4 regions of the Brachybacterium zhongshanense genome follow, and region 1 is predicted to be linked to each of the others. Evidence: riboswitches for the same ligand, from Rfam matches in the RefSeq annotation. Region 1 holds a riboswitch; each other region holds the start of a gene.
What was found. Region 1 has a riboswitch for thiamine pyrophosphate ahead of ACZ5AJ_RS08470 (ECF transporter S component). Riboswitches for the same ligand answer to the same signal wherever they lie in the genome.
Positions count from the first base shown of each region.

Region 2: another riboswitch for thiamine pyrophosphate. It lies ahead of ACZ5AJ_RS12025 (TenA family protein); the one in region 1 lies ahead of ACZ5AJ_RS08470 (ECF transporter S component).
Region 3: another riboswitch for thiamine pyrophosphate. It lies ahead of thiO (glycine oxidase ThiO); the one in region 1 lies ahead of ACZ5AJ_RS08470 (ECF transporter S component).
Region 4: another riboswitch for thiamine pyrophosphate. It lies ahead of thiC (phosphomethylpyrimidine synthase ThiC); the one in region 1 lies ahead of ACZ5AJ_RS08470 (ECF transporter S component).

Region 1 is NZ_AP043790.1:1,874,374-1,878,996, reverse strand. It holds gene ACZ5AJ_RS08475 (ATP-binding cassette domain-containing protein) at 1-597, opposite strand, end outside; gene ACZ5AJ_RS08470 (ECF transporter S component) at 594-1,274, opposite strand; TPP riboswitch at 1,374-1,481, opposite strand; gene ACZ5AJ_RS08465 (hypothetical protein) at 1,521-2,096, opposite strand; gene ACZ5AJ_RS08460 (M13 family metallopeptidase) at 2,104-4,113, opposite strand; gene ACZ5AJ_RS08455 (hypothetical protein) at 4,151-4,623, opposite strand, start outside.
Region 2 is NZ_AP043790.1:2,684,267-2,688,889, forward strand. It holds gene ACZ5AJ_RS12010 (Bcr/CflA family efflux MFS transporter) at 1-676, opposite strand, end outside; gene ACZ5AJ_RS12015 (TetR/AcrR family transcriptional regulator) at 808-1,389, shown strand; gene ACZ5AJ_RS12020 (HAD family hydrolase) at 1,431-2,132, opposite strand; TPP riboswitch at 2,207-2,299, shown strand; gene ACZ5AJ_RS12025 (TenA family protein) at 2,287-3,108, shown strand; gene ACZ5AJ_RS12030 (TenA family protein) at 3,105-3,884, shown strand; gene ACZ5AJ_RS12035 (serpin family protein) at 3,914-4,623, opposite strand, start outside.
Region 3 is NZ_AP043790.1:3,446,894-3,451,516, forward strand. It holds gene ACZ5AJ_RS15280 (hypothetical protein) at 9-869, shown strand; gene thiE (thiamine phosphate synthase) at 881-1,585, opposite strand; TPP riboswitch at 1,654-1,759, shown strand; gene thiO (glycine oxidase ThiO) at 1,754-2,992, shown strand; gene thiS (sulfur carrier protein ThiS) at 2,989-3,231, shown strand; gene ACZ5AJ_RS15300 (thiazole synthase) at 3,234-4,076, shown strand; gene ACZ5AJ_RS15305 (ThiF family adenylyltransferase) at 4,070-4,623, shown strand, end outside.
Region 4 is NZ_AP043790.1:1,725,449-1,730,071, forward strand. It holds gene ACZ5AJ_RS07790 (SurA N-terminal domain-containing protein) at 1-739, opposite strand, end outside; gene ACZ5AJ_RS07795 (L-lactate permease) at 991-2,598, shown strand; TPP riboswitch at 2,725-2,835, shown strand; gene thiC (phosphomethylpyrimidine synthase ThiC) at 2,830-4,605, shown strand.

The DNA of each region.
Region 1 (4,623 bases):
CTCGACGTGCTCGGCCCACGGCACGACATCGTGGTCGGCGACGACGAGCGTCGCGTCGCCGATCACGTCCAGGATCGCCCGTCGGACGGTGCCCGCCGTCCTGCCATCCAGCATGGACGTCGGCTCGTCCAGCAGCAGCGCCCCCGGGCCGAGGGCGAGAGCCCCGGCCAATGCGATCCTCTGCTGCTGGCCCCCGGAGGCTTCCCACGGCGGACGGGTGGAGTCCACGTCGACGCCGGCCGCGTCGAGGGACTCTCGGACCCGATCGGCGATCTCGGCGCGGTCGAGCGCCGCGTTCTCCGGCCCGAACGCCGCCTCGCGGCCGACGGTCGCAGCGATCAGAGCGTTCGTCGGGTTCTGCAGCAGCAGACCGCGCTCCCCGGGGCGCGCGGCCCCGGGGGCCTCGCCCCGGAGCTCCCCGGCCTCGGGATCGAGCAGACCCGCGAGCGCCCGCAGAACAGTCGACTTGCCGCTGCCGCTGGCTCCGGTCAGGAGCACCCGCTGACCGCGGGGGATCTCCAGGGTGAGGTCGTGGACCGTCGGGTCCAGGCGCGACTGCGGGCGCCAGCTGAGCCCACGCAGCTCGAGAGAGGTCATCCGGAGATGGCCCCGGACCCTGCCCGCGGGGTGCCGGAGGCGCCGGAAGCATCCTCGGCAGAGCTCTCCCGTGTGCCCTCACCTGCGGCTCGACGTGCGACGAGGCGCATCTCGGCGTGCTCGCGTCCCGCGGGCAGCGCGTCCAGCGCACCGGTCTCCGCCAGTGCGCGCACGACCGCCCAGCCCAGCGCACCGCAGGCGAGCGCGCCGGAGACCAGGGCGAAGCCCAGCAGGACGATGGCGAACGGCCAGCTCATCTCCGGGTAGTAGGCGAAGCGCTCATAGACCCATTCCAGGGCTGCGGCGATCACGCCGCCGAGGATCGCCACCGGGAGCGTGAATCGGCGGTAGCGGAAGGCCAGGAAGGCGATCTCGACGCCTCCGCCCTGCAGGACCCCGGAGACGACGGTGCCCCAGCCCCACTGGCCGCCCAGGAGCATCTCGAGGCTGGCAGCGATGAGCTCGGCGAGGAGCGCGGCGCCGGGCTTGCGCACGACGAGAGCCGCGATCATCGCGGGCAGGAACCAGATGCCCATCAGGAGCCCCTCGGCGGGCCGGAACAGGGCGGTGAGCGGGCCGATGAGGCTGTACAGCGCCCCATATCCCAGGAACGCGACGCCGAAGGCGGCGCCGATCGCGACGGTGACCAGCAGATCCACGGTGCGGAAACGCGTCATCTCATACTCCTTCCACGAGCGGAAGGGGCGCAGGCGCATCGCAGCGGCGGACGATCGTGCGCCGTGCGTCGCGCGCCGACGGCGTGCGACGGGGATGCTCCCGCGGAAATCCCGACTCCCTACGCCGGTGTGACCCGGATCAGGTTCGAGGGTCTGCGCACTGCTGCGCACTCTCAGCACCCGGATGGTGCTCCCCTGTCAGTTGGATGACCGTCCGCGAGCATACCGCAGCCCGGGCTCGTGCGCTCAGCGGCGTGCGCGGATCGCCTGGTCGACGGCCTCGGCGGTCGCGACCGGGTCATCGGGGGAGAAGAGGAAGTGGGGTCCCTCGCGGCTGATGATCTCGACCATGGTCCCGGGGCGCGTGACCAGCAGCCGATAGGTCTCCTGGGCCTCGCCGGTGGTGAAGATGCGCCGTCCGCCGACGGGCCTGAGCTCCTCAGGCGTCGAGGACATCGCCCGCCCTCGACGCCACCCGTAGCCGCCCACGGTCACCCCCACGCTGGAACCGGGGACCTCGCGCAGCTGGACGGTGCGGAACTGCTCGAGCGGCCACGGACGCCGCGGAAGGAACCCGCCGAGGCTGACGGTCACCCCGTGCTCGTCGACGATGAAGCGGGTGCGCTGGTTCATCCACGTCCACAGCGCGATCAGGACGAACACGCCCATCGCCGCGACCAGCAGCAGCGGCGAGTCGAGCGTCGGCCGCTGGGCGAGCACCGCGGTGGCGACGACGCCCGCCAGGAGCGTCAGTCCGATGCGGGTCCAGCCGACGGCCGTGGGCCGAGTGGTCCCGACGTAGAAGGGGGCCTCCGGTCTCATCGGCGGGTCACCAGATGCGGACGCGGTCCTCGAGGGCGCGGTGCATGGCATCGCCCTCGCGCACTCCGAAGGCCTCGTGGAACTCGTCGATGTGCCCCGCGGTGATGTTGCATCGGAACTCGGCGGGGGAGTGGGGGTCGGTGGCCAGCAGCTGGACGGCGGCCTGCGGGCGGTTCTTCGCGCGCCACACCGTCGCCCAGGAGAGGAAGACCCGCTGCAGGCCGGTGAAGCCGTCGACCTCCTCGGCCGCCGACTCGCCGGCGGTGGCCAGGTACGCCTTCACGGCGATCGAGAGGCCGCCGAGGTCGCCGATGTTCTCGCCGATGGTCAGGGCGCCGTTGACGCGATGCTCGTCGCCGAGGTCGCGGGGGCTGAGCTCGGAGTACTGGGCGATGAGGGACGCGGTGCGCTCGTCGAAGGCCGCCCGATCCTCCTCGGTCCACCAGGAGACCATGTTCCCGTCGCCGTCGTACTTCGAACCCTGGTCGTCGAACCCGTGCCCGATCTCGTGCCCGATCACGGCGCCGATGCCTCCGAAGTTCACGGCGTCGTCGGCGTCCGCGTCGAAGAACGGCGGCTGCAGGATCGCGGCGGGGAAGACGATCTCATTGGCGCCGGGGTTGTAGTAGGCGTTGACCGTCTGCGGGGTCATGTGCCACTCGTGGGGGTCGATCGGCCCGCCGACCTTGGCGAAGTCGAAGGCGGCGTCGGCCCGGCGCGCCTCGCGCACGGAGGCGACCAGATCGCCGGGGACCACCTCGAGGTCCTCGTAGGTCCGCCACTCCGAGGGGTAGCCGATCTTCGGCGTGAACTTCGCGAGCTTCTCGAGGGCCTTCTCCCGGGTCGCCGGGGTCATCCACTCGAGCTGCGAGATCGAGGAGCGATAGGCGTCGACGAGGGCGTCGACGAGGACGACCATGCGCTCCTTGTGGGATGCGGGGAAGTGCCGGGTCACGTACTCGCGACCGATCGCGAAGCCGAGCGCGCCCTCGACCACGCCGACCCCGCGCTTCCAGCGCTCCCGCAGCTCCTCGGCTCCCGACAGGACCGTCCCGTGGAAGGCGAAGTCCTCGTCGACCAGGGCCGAGTCCAGATACGGGGCGTAGGAGGAGACGGTGTGCAGGGCAAGCCAGCTGCGCAGCACCGCGAGGTCCTCGCCGGCGAGCAGCTCGGCGGCCGCCGAGACGTACTCCGGCTGACCGATCGAGACCACCTCGAGAGCGGCCGACGGCGCCTCGGTGCCCTCGAAGAAGGCGTCCCAGGGGAAGGCGGGCGCGAGCTCACGGCGCGCCTCGGCGTCCATCGGGTTGTAGGACCTCTCGCGGTCGCGCAGGCGCACCACGTCCACGTGGCAGTCCGCCAGCCGGATCTCGAAGTCCATGACCGCCCGGGCCAGAGCCGCCGCATCGCCCGCGACGAGGCCCTCGCGGCCGGCGAGGCCGACGAGCTCGGCGAGGTTCGTCAGATGGTCGACGTACGCCTCTCGGATCTCTGCATAGGAGTCCTCGCGGTAGTAGGACTCGTCCGGCAGACCGAGACCGGCCTGGTGGATCTTGACCTGGTAGCGGGTCGAGTCGCGGTCATCGGTCCATACGTACGCGGCGAGCGGTCCGGTGCCTGCGGCCGCCGACCCGGTCAGCCGCACGAGCTGATCCAGGGAGTCGACGGCGAGGATCTCCGTCAGCAGCGGCTCGAGGGGCGCGGTGCCGGCGGCCTCGATCGCCTCGGTGTCCATGAACGTCCGGTACAGGGCGCCGACCTTCTCGAGGTCGCTCGCGGGAGCCGCGTCCTCGGGCAGTGCCGCGGCGGCCTCCTCGACGATCGCCCGCACGTTCTCCTCGGACAGATCGCGCAGGCGACGGAACTCGCCGTCGCTCGCACGGTCCGCGGGGATCACGTGCTCGGCCAGCCAGCGGCCGTTGACATGGCCGAAAAGGTCGTCCTGGATCCGGATGGACTCGTCGACGGCGGAGAGATCCAGGCCGGAGGGGCGAGGGCGAGCGGGCGAGAGCGTCATCGGAATCTCCTGGTGAGTGCGTGCGGGGGACGTCTGGTCAGACGGCGGTCATGCCGAGGAGGGCCAGGGCGAGCGTGATCACGCCGATGGCCAGCGGTGCGTAGGCCCACGGCGAGCGGGCGCGCTCGGCGGGCGCGCGGCGCTGCAGGACAAGGGTGGACAGGCCCGAGCCGATCGAGAGCACGATGGTGCCGATGAGGAGGATGGGGGAGAGGAGCACCAGGACGGTCGCACCGATCTGGAAGCATGCCGTCCCGATCACGTCGAGAAGCCGCATGCGCGCCGTCGAGCGGGCGTCGACCTTCTGGTCGAGCAGGGTCGCGATCGCGTCCGCGGACCATTGCGAGGGACGGGCGATGCGGCGGCGGGTGGAGATGGTCTGCGCCGTGGCGAGCAGCAGCCACACCAGCGCGGTTCCCGCTCCGATCCAGACACCGAGTTCACCGCGCAGGTCGTCCGGCCACAGGAGAAGAGCGATCAGGGCTGCCGCCAGGCGCAGCACCTCCTCGA
Region 2 (4,623 bases), 810 kb from region 1:
CGGTCCCCAGCAGCGCCAGCACCCAGAACACGGCGCGCCAGCCGAGAGCCGCGTCGACGACCCCTCCGAGGGTCGGTGCGATCACGGGCGCGATGCCGGAGATGCCCAGCAGCAGCGCGTACAGACGGGTGGCCGCATCGCCGACGGCCACATCGCGCACGGTGCTGTTCGCGACGACGACGGCGAGGGCGCCGCCCGCTCCCTGCAGCACACGGGCGACCAGCAGGAGGGTGATGCCGAGCGCGAGCGCCGCGAGCACGGAACCGGTCACGAACAGCGCGAGCCCGAGGATCAGGGGCCGACGACGCCCGACCGCGTCGGAGACGGCTCCGCCGACGAGCTGCCCGATGCCCAGCATGAGCATGAAGAGCGTCAGCGTCAGCTGCGAGATCCCCACGGGCACGCCGAAGACCTCCCGGATCTCCGGCAGCGACGCGAGATACATGTCGATCCCGAGCGACGGGAGCGCGACGGCCCCGATCAGCACGGACATCAGTGCGACCATCGACGCCCGTCCCGGCACGCGCGCCGACGCAGAGGGCATCGCAGGGACCGCCGTCGGAGGCACTGCCGTCGGCTCGACCGCCGTCGTCACCATCGGCATCGCGGAGACCAACGCGGGCTTCTCGGCGCCGGCCGCGTCGGTCCACACGGGACCATCCACCTGGATGCTCATGACCTGGACTTTCTCTCGCAGTCGCCGCGAGGGGAGGACGATGAGACCGGAGCGTCCGCCCGGAGGCGGGCCGAACGCCCCGGAGCGGACTACGACGAGTTTGGACGGTCGTCCAAGACAAGGAGGCGGGTGTGTCCGAGAGAGCACAGCAGAGCCGTGCCGTCGAGCGCCGTGCGGCGATCCTGGAGGCGGCGCGGGAGCTGCTGCACGCGGAGGGGATGCAGGCGGTGTCGCATCGCAGGGTCGCCGAGGTCGCCGGTGTCCCCTCGAGCTCCGTCGGCTACTACTTCTCCACCCGCGAGGATCTGCTCGTGCGATGCCTCGAGGCCGACGAGGAGGTGCGCGCCCAGGCCACCCGCGAGGCCCTCGAGGGCGCGCACCCGGGCCTGGCCCCCGCCGAGATCGGGGCGCGCGTCATCCGCACGATCTGGGGGGACACTCCCGAGGGCATCGTCGGCCGCGTCGGCGCGGCGCTCGACGGGGTGCGCGAGAGCCCGCTGCTGCACGAGCGCATGCGCTCATCCCGCCCCGGCATGGACGAGGACCTGCGCACCCTGCTGATCGCCTGCGGATATCCGGCCGCTCACGCACCGCTCGTGCTGCATGTCGCCAACGGCTCGATCGTCAGCTCCGGGGTCGAGGGCTATGCCGACCAGGCCTTCGACTGCGCCGCGGCCGACGTCGGCGAGCTGCTCACCGCGCTGGGGCGATGACCGCCGCGGCGCATCGGCCGGGGCGCGTCAGCCGGGGAGCGTCAGTCCCGGAGCAGGACGGCCCGCCAGCCCGCCTCGCGCGCACCGCTGACATGCCGGGCGGAGTCGTCGAGGAAGGCCACCGCCGAGCGCGGGATGCTCCGCCCGAGGACCTGCTGGATGCGGGCGTGCGCGGCATCGTAGGCCTCGGCGTCGGGCTTCGCGGCGCCGAGCTCGGCCGAGTTCAGCAGACGGTCCCCGGAGCCATCGGGCCGGAGCATCCTGTCCAGGCCGAATCCGCGCAGCTCCTCGCGCACCCGGTCGGTGCCGTTGGTGAAGACGAAGACCTCCCGACCCGCGCGCCGAGCGTCCTCGAGCACGCCGAGCACGCCGCGATCGAGCGCGGGAGCGCTGTCGAGCCAGGTCCTGAGCGCCTCGTGCGCCGTGTCGGGGTCGATGCCGTCGGCCTCGAGATCCTCGAGGATCCGCTGCCGCCACTGCGCATGGGTGGCACGCCCGCGGACCACCTCCCCCAGCAGCGGGCTGCGCAGGATCGCTCGATAGGCGGTGTCCGTCGGCCGGCCGAGGTGCGCATCCAGACGCTCCCACAGATGCTCGTCGAAGCGGCGGAGCACGCCGTCGAGGTCGCTGACGACCACCTGCATCGTCGGGTCCAGCACGAGCGCGCGGAACGCCTCGAGCGACGGTCTCGGCGAGTCGCCGCAGTCCTCCGACGGGCCGGCGCCCTCGCTTCCGCTGTCCATGCACCCACCCTAGGCAGGCTGTCCCCAGCACGCATCCGCTCCTCCCCCTCCTGCTCCGGGATCCGCTACGCTCGTCGGCGGACACGGGGTGCCCCGCCGGGGCTGAGAACACACCCGAGGAACCTGATCGAGTCAATGCTCGCGGAGGAATGTCATGGAAGAACTGCGCTCGGAAGGCCTGCGCTCGGAGGAGCCGCCCGCTCCCCGGACTCGTCCGGAGGACCCCGGCAGCGCCTCCACCGCCACCGGCTCCACCTTCACCGCCCGTCTCCGGCAGGGCTCCGGCCCCACCTGGGACCTCGCCGTCGGCCACCGCTTCGTGCGGGAGCTGCACACCGGCGAGGTCCCCGATGACGTCATGGCCGGCTATCTGGTCCAGGACCATCGGTTCCTGGACAGCTTCCTCATGCTGATCGGCGCCGGGATCGCAGCGGCCGACACCCCGACCGCCCGCCTGCGCCTCGCACAGTTCGCGGGAGAGGTCGCCGGAGACGAGAACACCTACTTCCTGCGGGCCCTCGACGCTCTCGGCGTCGACGAGCAGCGGCGTGCGACCATCCCCGATTCGGAGGCCACCTCGGGCTTCCTGGACCTGTTCCGCGAGGCCGCCGCCTCCCGCGACTATGCGGTCGTGCTCGCGGTCCTGCTCGTGACCGAATGGCTCTACCTCGACTGGGCGCAGGCCGCCCCGCATCCGCTCCCGGAGAGCTTCGTGCACGCCGAGTGGATCGGGCTGCACGACAATCCCGGCTTCCGCGGGTTCGTCGCCTTCCTCCGCTCGGAGCTCGATCGCGCGGGTGCAGACCTCGAGAGGGACGATCGCGACGGGACTGATCCCGACGGGACTGATCGGCTCGCCGCCGTGCACGGGGCCTTCTCCCGCGCGGTCGACCTCGAGCTGCGCTTCTTCGACTCCGCCTACGCGGACGCGCGCCTCGCCCCGGCCGCGCGAGACCTCGAGGAGGCGCGCCGATGACCCTGTTCGAGCACCTGCGCGCCGAGACCGCCGACGACTGGGACGCCTACACCCGCCACGACTTCGTCGAGCAGCTGGGAGAAGGCACGCTGCCGCTCCCGGCGTTCCAGGACTATCTCGTCCAGGACTATCTGTTCCTCATCCAGTTCGCCCGCGCCTACGCCCTGGCCGCATACAAGGCGCGCAGCCTGGACGACATCCGTCAGGCCTCGTACGCGCTCTCGGGCGTCCTCACCGAGACCTCCCTGCATGCTCGTCTGACCGCGTCATGGGGCATATCCCCCGCCGAGCTCGAGGCGACCGATGAGCGCATGGGGACCGTCGCCTACACCCGTTTCGTCCTGGACTGCGGCGCCTCCGGCGATCTCCTGGACCTCCATGTCGCCCTCGCACCGTGCGCGATCGGCTACGCGGAGATCGGGACCCGCCTCGCTCCGCGCCTCGAGGGACGGCCCGAGCACGCCTACGGCGACTGGATCGCGGAGTACGCGGGCGAGGACTTCCAGGCCTCGGCCCGTGCGGCCATCGCCCGCCTCGACGAGCTCGCAGGCATCGGCCCCGCAGGCATCGGCTCCGCAGCAGCGGGCCCGGCACCAGCGGGCCCGACATATGCGCAGGTCGGGGCTGGCGACCGCACCTCAGCCGGTGCCCTCGCCACCGCTGCGAACCCCGTCGAGGCGCTCACGGATCGTCGCCTGGCTGAGCTCACGCGAATCTTCCGCACCGCCACGCGCCTCGAGGCGGCCTTCTGGCAGCAGGCGCTCGACGCCGTCTGACCTGCCTGCGTCGCCGGGCCGCTGCGTGGTCAGTCGCGGGTCTGGGAGGGATCGCCGATCCAGCCGACGACCAGGGGCGTCAGGGTCGAGGTCTCGATGGCGAGGTAGAGGAAGGGGACGTCGAGGTCGAGGGTGCGGGGCTCGCCGATGTCCGCGGCGCCCTCCTCCATCATCACGGCGGTCGCAGCGGCGGCCTCCATGCCGTGCTCGTCCACGGTGATGACGGCCTTCTGCAGGACCTCGGTGATCTGGAGATCCGCAGCACCGGTGATGCCGGAGAAGTCGGCGGCGTCCCCGAGGGCGTCCGTCATGCCGAGGTCGCTCAGCAGATCGACGAGGGATGCCGACCAGTCGATGTCGAAGGCGGGCAGGGCGACCTGGACCGGCTCGCCCTGCTCGCCCATCGCCGTCAGGAGAGCGTCGAGGACGGACTCGCCGTCGGCGCCGCCCGAGCCGTCGGGGGCCCAGGCGTCGAGGATGTCGGACAGGGTCCCCGTCGGGCGGACCAGCACGAGGCCGAGGTCGCCGCCGTAGGTGGTCAGCATCGTGGCCTGGGCGAGGTCGTCCTCGTACCAGCTGGTGGTGTCGGCCCCGAGCATGGGGACGTCGACAGCGGGGCCGTCGGAGCGGGTGAAGGACCGGTCCCCGAGCACGGTGAGAGTCTTGGTCCATGCGGCCTGGAGGTGGAGGGCGTTGATGAGCGCGAGGCGCGTGGATGCGCTGAGGGCGTCGGCGGGGA
Region 3 (4,623 bases), 1.6 Mb from region 1:
CTCGCACGATGAGCGAACCCGGTGATCGCCCAGCCCGCCCCCGCCCTGACGACGCCCGCGCCGCAGGCCCTCGCGCGCACGGCACGGGCTCGGTGCTCGCACGCGCCGGCGCCTCGGAGCCGGAGCCGCTGCTGTCCCTGACCGACGAGCAGCTCGTCGGCCTGGAGGGGACCGATGCGCGTCAGCCGTCCGCGCTGCCCTGGCTCGACGCCCGGCCGGACCGGGTCGAGGAGGCCGCCGAGGTCGCTGTGCGGGGCCTGCTCGCAGCCGGCCGGCTCGAGCCGTTCCGCGACCCGGGGACGGGGGCGGAGGGGCTGCGGCCGGACCCGGAGCTCGCCGAGGTCCTCGTCCTGCGCCGGACCGCCGCGGTCTTCACCACCCTCGAGCGGACGGTGCGGACCGTGGACGGCGCCGCGACCCGTCGCGTCCACTGGTACGTCGATCCCGACGGCGTCCTCGAGGAGGAGGTCACGGGAAGCGGGATCCATCGCTTCACGCCGCTGCGCCCTGCCCAGGCGGCCGGGCGCCTCGCCGCGGTGATCGACCCCGACGGGACTGCCGGGGACAGCCCCGTCCACGACTCGCCGACGGAGAGCGCCCCGCAGCGCCGGGTCGTGCTGCGCGCCTCGGAGCTGACGGAGACCAGCGCGATGGCGCGCCGGCTCGCGGCGGCCCGCGGGATCGCGGTGCTCACCTCCGTGCGCTCGAGCGATGCGGGAGTGCGACAGGTCAGCCTCTATCCGACGCCCGAGGAGGTGCTCCTGATGGAGGCGCTCGACCCCACCGCCCCGGATCCGCGCCTGCAGGTGACGGTGCTGGACGCGGACGCTGTGAGGGCACTCGCGGTGGAGGTCGTCAGCTCCCGCTGAGCGGCGGGCCGTCAGCTGGCGTCGAGCGCCTCCCTGAGGGCGCGCGCGGCGGCCTCCGGATCCTCCGCAGCGGTCACGGCCCGCACGACGACGATGCGCTCGGCACCCGTCGACAGGATCTCCGGCACGCGGTCCGCATCGATCCCGCCGATCGCGAAGAACGGCTTGGGCTCGGGACCGGTCCGCTCGGCGGCCGCACGGGGGAGGTCGAGGCCGACGGGCTCGCGGCCCGGCTTCGTCGGCGTCGCCCAGACGGGCCCGGTGCAGAAGTAGTCGATGCCGGGATCGGCGTCGGCCTCGTGCATCTGCTCGAGGGTGCGGGTGGAGCGGCCGACGAGGACGTCGGGACCGACCAGCGCGCGAGCATCCGCCGTGGTCAGATCCCCCTGCCCGAGGTGGAGCACATCGGTGCCGGCGAGCACCGCCACGTCGGCCCGGTCATTGGCGGCGAGCAGCGCGCCGTGGGCGTCGGCGACGGGACGCAGCGCCCGCAGCGCCTCGACCTCGGCACGGGCCTCGGCGCCCTTGTCGCGCACCTGGAGGATGTCCACGCCCCCGCGGAAGGCGGCGTCGGCGAAGGCGAGCAGGTCATCGAGCCCGCGGGAGAGGTCCACGCACACGTACAGGCGCGCGCTCGCGAGGGCGGCTCGGCGCTGCTCGCCGGTCTCGTCCCGGCTCGCGCGTCGCCGGGAGGGGGTCTGCTGATCAGCGGTCATGCGCACAGCGTCCCACAGCAGGACCCGCCGGACGGCCCGACAGCGCCGATCGGGGGCGCGTAGACTCGGCTCCGTTCCGTGGGAGCCCGGTCGGCGGGCTGAGAGGGCGCGAGGCGCCGACCACCAGCACTGGATGCGGATCATGCCGTCGTCAGGAGGAATGCGCCCGTGCAGCGTGTCGTCATCATCGGAGCAGGCATCGTCGGCCTGCTCACCGCCCATGAGCTGCGCCGTCGCGGGCATCGCGTCGAGATCCGCTCCACCGGGGTCGCCGAGCAGGCGACCTTCGCCGCCGCCGGGATGCTCGCGCCCGCCGCCGAGATGCAGTACGGCCAGAGCCCGCTGTGGCGGATGATGCGCGAGGCCGAGCAGGACCATCGCGCGCTCGCCGCCCGCCTCGCCGAGCGCAGCGCGGCCCGCTCGTCGGCCGGGGCGGACCCTCTGCCCGATCCGGGCTACCGCGATGCCTCGACCCTCGTCGTCGGCCGCGACGCGGGCGACCTCGCAGCCCTGAGCGACCTCGCCGCCGTGCAGCGGCGCAGCGGCGCCTCCGTGCGCGAGCTGACCGGCGCCGAGGCGCGGCGCGAGGAGGGCGCCCTCCTGCGCGGCATCAGCGGAGGCGTGCTCCTCGAGAGCGACCACCAGGTCGATCCGCGCCGCCTCGCCGCCGCGGTCCGCGCCGACCTCGAGGCCGACGGCCCCGACGGGCCCGCCGTCCCGATCCGCCTCGGCGCCGTCCGCTCCCTCGCGGAGCTCGACCCCCTCCCGGAGGCCGACGACGACGCGGCCCCCGCCGACAGGATCATCCTGGCCGCCGGGCTCGGCGTCCCCGGGATCGACGGCCCCCACCGCGCTCTCGACCTGGCGATGCGGCCCGTGCGCGGAGACGTGCTGCGCCTGCGCGTCCCCGACTCCCTGCTGCTGCCGGGGGAGGAGAACCTGGTGGGCCGCACCGTGCGCGCGATCGTGCGCGGCCGGCCCGTCTATCTCGTCCCGCGGGACGACCGGACCCTCGTGCTCGGCGCCACCAGCCGGGAGGACGACCTGGCAGGCACCTCCACCGGCGGTGTGCTGCAGCTGCTGCAGGATGCCGCCGAGATCCTCCCGGCGATCCGCGAGACCGAGCTGATCGAGGTCACCACCCGCGACCGCCCCGGCACCCCCGACGACATGCCCCTGCTCGGCGCCGTCCCGACCGATCCTCGCGTGATCGTCTCCACCGGATGCCACCGTCACGGGATCCTGCTCTCGGCGTGGGCCGCGCAGCGCACCGCCGACCTGGTCGACGGCGCGCCGCTCCCGCCCGAGCACGCCGAGCTGATGGACGCCGTCCGGCCCGACCGCTTCACCCCCGCACCGCAGCCCGCGCGCACGAGCGCGTCCCCCGCCCTCGAGGAGGCCCGATGACCATCACGCTGAGCGTCAACGCCGAGGAGGTCGAGGTCCCCGCGGCCTGGACCGTCCGGGACCTGGTCGCCCATAGGCTCGGTCAGCAGGTCGGCGAGGACGGACGATCGGCCGACGGCGGAGCGCTCGGCGTCGCCGTCGCCCTCGACGACGCCGTCGTCCCCCGCAGCCGCTGGGCCGCGACGCCGCTGGCCGCCGGGGCCCGCTGCGAGTTCGTCACCGCCGTCCAAGGAGGCTGAGCATGGGCACCACCGCCGTCCTGACCGAGGATCCTCTGGTCATCGCCGGGGAGCCGCTCTCCTCGCGCCTGATCATGGGGACCGGGGGCGCGACCGACCTGGCCGCCCTCGAACGGGCGCTGGTCGCCTCCGGGACCGCCCTGACCACCGTCGCCATGCGCCGCTTCTCCGCCGAGACCGGCAACTCCGTGTTCGCCATGATCCGGCGCCTCGGCATCCGCGTGCTGCCCAACACCGCCGGCTGCTACAGCGCCCGCGACGCGATCCTCACCGCCGAGCTGGCCCGCGAGGCCCTCGAGACCGACTGGATCAAGCTCGAGGTCATCGCCGACGAGGACACCCTCCTGCCCGACGGGATCGAGCTGCTCGAGGCCACCGAGCAGCTGGTCCGCCGCGGCTTCACGGTCCTGCCGTACACGACCGACGACCCCGCCCTGGCCCGTCGGCTCGAGGACGCGGGAGCGGCCGCCGTCATGCCGCTGGGATCGCCGATCGGCACCGGCCTGGGCATCCTGAACCCCCACAGCATCGAGCTGATCTGCGAGCGCGCCGGCGTGCCCGTCGTCCTCGACGCCGGCATCGGCACGGCCTCCGATGCGGCGCTCGCCATGGAGCTGGGCTGCTCGGCGGTCCTCGCCGCCTCCGCCGTGACCCGCGCCCAGGACCCCGAGGCGATGGCCCGCGCCATGGACCTTGCCGTCCGCGCGGGGCGCTCCGCTGCGCTCGCCGGGCGCATCCCGCGGCGTCGTCTCGCCCGCGCCTCCTCGGCCTTCGACGGCCTGATCGACCCCGTCGCCGCCGTCGCCGCCGACGCCCCTCGCGGACGGGAGGCCGAGTCATGGTGAGCCTCCCTCCGCTGGTCGAGCCCGGGCCCGAGCTGACCCCCGCCCAGATCGAGCGCTTCCGCCGCCAGATCACCCTCGCGCGCATCGGCACGCTGGGGCAGCGCCGCCTCGGGAACGCGCGCGTGCTGGTCATCGGCGCCGGAGGGCTCGGGACCCCTGCCCTGCAGTACCTCGCGGGGGCGGGCATCGGCACCCTCGGCATCGTCGACGACGACGTCGTGGACCTCTCCAACCTGCACCGCCAGGTCATCCACGGCACCGACGTGCTGGGCACGCCCAAGGTCGACTCCGCGGCCGCGGCGGTCGCCCGCATCAACCCCGACGTCCGCATCGAGACCCACCGCGTGCGCCTCGGCCCCGACAACGTCGTGGAGCTGCTGCGCGGCTACGACCTGGTCCTCGACGGGGCCGACAACTTCGCCACCCGGTATCTCGTCGCCGACGCCAGCGAGATCACCGGCGTGCCCGTCGTCTGGGGCGCGATCCTGCGCCACCACGGGCAGGTGAGCGTGTTCTGGCCGGGCCGCGGCGCTCACTACCGGGACGT
Region 4 (4,623 bases), 150 kb from region 1:
CGAGCTCCTCGGCGAGCGCCGAGGCCGCCTGGTCCTCCTGCTCCGAGATCATCTGCTGGGCGAGCTGATCACGGACGTCCTCGAAGTCGGGCACCTGAGAGGTGTCACCGCCCTGCGCGGTGAGCTGCTCCACCTGCGCGTCGTACTCCTCCTGGATCTCCTCATCGCTGGGCTCGGAGATGTCGCCCTCCTGGTCGACGTAGGCGGTCAGCTCGTACTGGGTGGCGGCGTCCTCGCGGACCTGCTCCTCGGTGCTCCCCTGGTCGACGAGCGCCTGGACGACCTCGTCCCCCGAGCCCATGCCGTTCTGCGCGGCGATCTCGTCGAGGGTGTCATCGACATCCTGATCGCTCGCCTCGATCCCGGCATCCTCCGCGCCCTGCTGCAGCAGCAGGTTGTCGACCAGCATGTCGGCGACCTGCCCGCGCAGCTCGCTCTCGTCGACCTCCTGCCCGGTGGTCTGTGATGCGGTCATGGCCTGCTGGTACTGCGACTGGTAGACCTCGACGAACTGCTCCTTGGTGATCTCCTCGCCGTTGACCTCCGCCACCGGGTCGGGGACGTCGGAGACGTCGGCCTCGGGGACGGCCGATCCGTCGGCCGAGGACGACTGACCGGCATCGCTCGCAGCCGATCCGCCGGCGTCGCTACCGGCGGACGCGTCGCCTCCCCCGCTGCATCCGGCGAGCGCCAGGACGGCGGTGAGGGAGAGCGCCGCAAGGGCGTGCTTGATCTGCATGGGGTGGTCCTCCTGTCGCGGACGTCTGCGGACGGCCCGGGCGACGGTACACGTCCTACCAGGGCATCGCGTCCCGGATGCGGACAGGGAGCACTGAGGCCGCATCCAGGAACAGTGGCGTTCCGGAACTCTGTCGCGCCGCCGCGCCATCGTGACCATCCGGGACCTTGGTCCTTAGGATGCCGATCGACGACAGCCTCGGTCCTCTGCAGACAGTCCTCTTCCCACCGCCCGTTCGTGAGGAGACGCGCATGTGGTACCAGTCCATCGACCCCCTGGGCTGCCTGCCGTTGTCGGCGCTGGTCGCCGCCCTGCCCATCGTCGTGTTCCTCCTGTGCCTGGTGGCGTTCAAGCTGTCCGGCATCAAGACGGCACTGATCGCCCTGGCCGTGCAGGTCGTCGTGGCGCTCGCAGTCTTCGGCATGCCGGCCTCGGCCGCCGCGGGCGCCGGGATGCTGGGAGCGCTGACGGCGATCTGGCCGATCGGATACATCATCGTGATGGCGGTGTGGCTCTACCGACTGAGCGTCGCCTCCGGTCATTTCGACGTCATCCGCGCCTCGATCGGTGCGGTCTCCGACGACCAGCGCATCCAGGTGCTGCTGATCAGCTTCGCCTTCGGCGCGTTCCTCGAGGGCGCGGCGGGATTCGGCGTGCCGATCGCGATCTGCGCGGCGCTGCTCGTGCAGCTGGGCTTCCGCCCCGTGCGGGCGGCCATGATCTCGCTGGTCGCCAATGCGGCCGCCGGTGCATACGGGGCGATCGGCGTGCCTGTGCTGGTGGGGGCACAGGTGACCGGGCTCGATGTGCTCGAGCTGTCGCGCGCCCTGGTGATCGTGCTGCAGCCGCTCACCCTGCTGATCCCGTTCCTCCTGGTGGTGATCCTCGATGGGCTGCGAGGGCTCCGGGAGACCTGGCCCATCGCTCTGGTGGTGACGATCGTGTTCAGCGGGATCCAGGCGGCGGTGCTGTGGTTCCTCGGCCCCGAGCTCGCGGATCTGGCCGCAGGCCTCGGAGCGATGGTCGCGATCTTCGCTCTGTGCAGGGTGTGGTCCCCGAAGCGGGTGTTCCGCGAGGCTGACGCCCCGGAGCCGGTCCGCACCGCAGCGCCGTCGCTGAAGGAGGTGGGAGTCGCCTGGAGCCCCTTCTACTTCCTCTCGCTGGTCATCCTGCTGTGGTCGATCCCGCCGGTGAAGGCGCTGTTCTCCGAGGGTCTGCCCTCCTTCTCGACGCTCGAGACCGGCATCCCGGGGCTTACGGGGAGCGTCACCACGGCCTCGGGAACCGTCGTGACCGCGACGTGGACCTTCAGCATCCTCGGAGCGACCGGCACCGCGATCCTGCTCGCGGTCCTGGCGACGTACCTGACGACTCCGCGGATCACGGCATCGATGCTGCTCGACGAGCTGCGCGCCACCATCGCGAGCCTGTGGAAGGCGCTCGCCCTGATCCTGGTCATCCTGGTCCTCGCGAACATCGCCAACTACTCCGGGGGCTCGACGTCGATGGGCACGGCGCTCGCCGCCACCGGCCGTCTGTTCCCGCTGATCGCGCCGGTGATCGGGTGGATCGGAGTGTTCCTCACGGGATCGGTCGTCAACAACAACACCCTGTTCGCGCCGCTGCAGGTCGCGACTGCCGAGACCATCGGCTTCACGCCGTCCACCCTGGTCGCGGCCAACACCGCCGGAGGGAACGCCGCCAAGGTGATCTCGCCTCAGTCGATCGCGATCGCTGCAGGCGCCGTGGGCCTGTCCGGCCGGGAGAGCGAGATCCTGCGAGCCTCGATCCTCTACAGCCTGGGGATGCTGGCCTTCCTGTGCGTGTGGATCTTCGTCCTCACCCTCATGGGCGGCTGAGCCGTACGGTCCTCTCTCCTCGCTCTCCTCGCTCTCCTCGTCCGAGGACGGTCCGCCGCACTCCGGGACGGTGCACTGCACTCCGGGACGGTGCGCTGCGCACCGGCACCCATGTGATAGACAGTCCGCGACCCCACGGGGGCCCTCGGCAGAGGGCTGAGACCGGGCTGCAGCCGCCCGGGACCGTAGAACCTGATCCGGCTAGCACCGGCGTAGGAAGAGAGGCCGCAGATGACTGTGCGCTCCCCGCTGTCCGAGCAGTACCCCTCGCACTCCCTGGACCATCTGGAGGATCCCGAGCACGGGATCCGGGTTCCGGTGACCCGCATCGACCTGGAGCCCACCGGTGAGGTCCCCAACGAGCCGTTCATGGTGTACCGGACCGCCGGCCCCGGCAGCGTCCCCGAGGAGGGGCTGGCGCCGATGCGCAGTCCGTGGATCGCCGAGCGCGGCGACACCGAGGAGCATGAGGCGCGCGCACGGAGACTGGCCGACGACGGCCGGGCCGCCTTGCGCCGCGGCAGTCCGTCGCAGCAGTGGCGGGGCCGTCGGCCCCTCCCCCGTCGGGCGCTGCCCGGGCGGACCGTCACCCAGATGCACTACGCGAGGCGCGGCATGATCACCCCCGAGATGCGCTTCGTGGCGCTGCGGGAGGGTTGCGACGTCGAGCTGGTGCGCTCCGAGGTCGCCGCCGGACGGGCGATCATCCCCGCGAACGTCAACCATCCGGAGTCCGAGCCCATGATCATCGGCCGGGCGTTCCTGGTGAAGATCAACGCCAACATCGGCAACTCAGCCGTCACCAGCTCCATCGCGGAGGAGGTCGAGAAGCTACGCTGGGCCTCCCGCTGGGGCGCGGACACCCTGATGGACCTGTCCACCGGCGACGACATCCACACCACCCGCGAGTGGGTGATCCGCAACTCCCCGATCCCCATCGGCACGGTCCCGATCTACCAGGCTCTCGAGAAGGTCGACGGCGACGCCTCGGCGCTGACCTGGGAGGTCTATCGCGACACCGTCATCGAGCAGTGCGAGCAGGGCGTGGACTACATGACCGTCCACGCCGGAGTGCTCCTGCGCTACGTGCCGCTGACCGCGGACCGGGTCACCGGCATCGTCTCGCGGGGCGGATCGATCATGGCCGGGTGGTGCCTCGCCCATCACCAGGAGAACTTCCTCTACACCCGCTTCGACGAGCTGTGCGAGATCTTCGCACGGTACGACGTCGCGTTCTCCCTCGGGGACGGGCTGCGACCCGGTTCCCTGGCCGACGCGAACGATGCCGCACAGTTCGCCGAGCTGGACACCTTGGCCGAGCTCACCCATCGGGCCTGGGAGCACGACGTCCAGGTGATGGTGGAGGGACCCGGCCATGTGCCGCTGCACAAGGTGCGGGAGAACGTCGAGCGCCAGCAGGAGCTGTGCTCCGGGGCGCCGTTCTACACGCTGGGTCCGCTGGTCACGGACATCGCCCCGGGCTACGACCACATCACCTCGGCGATCGGGGCGACGGAGATCGCCCGCTACGGCACGGCGATGCTCTGCTACGTCACCCCGAAGGAGCATCTGGGGCTGCCGGACCGGGAGGACGTGCGCGCCGGCGTCGTGACGTACAGGATCGCCGCGCATGCCGCGGACATCGCCAAGGGTCATCCGGGGGCGGCCGCCCGCGACGCCGCGCTGTCCAGGGCCCGCTTCGAGTTCCGGTGGCGGGATCAGTTCGCACTGGGCCTGGACCCGGAGACCGCCGAGTCGTTCCATGACGAGACGCTGCCCGCCGAGCCGGCCAAGACCGCGCACTTCTGCTCCATGTGCGGGCCGAAGTTCTGCTCGATGAGGATCTCCCAGGACATCCGGGACACCTACGGCAGCGCGGAGGCGCAGGTTGCGATCGCCGGGATGCAGGAGCGCAGCCGGGAGTTCGTCGAGCGGGGAGGAGCCATCTATCTGCCGGATCCGACTGTCGTCGGCGACGACGGGACCACCCCTCGCCCCGTGCCGTGACCCGATCGTGACCGGAGG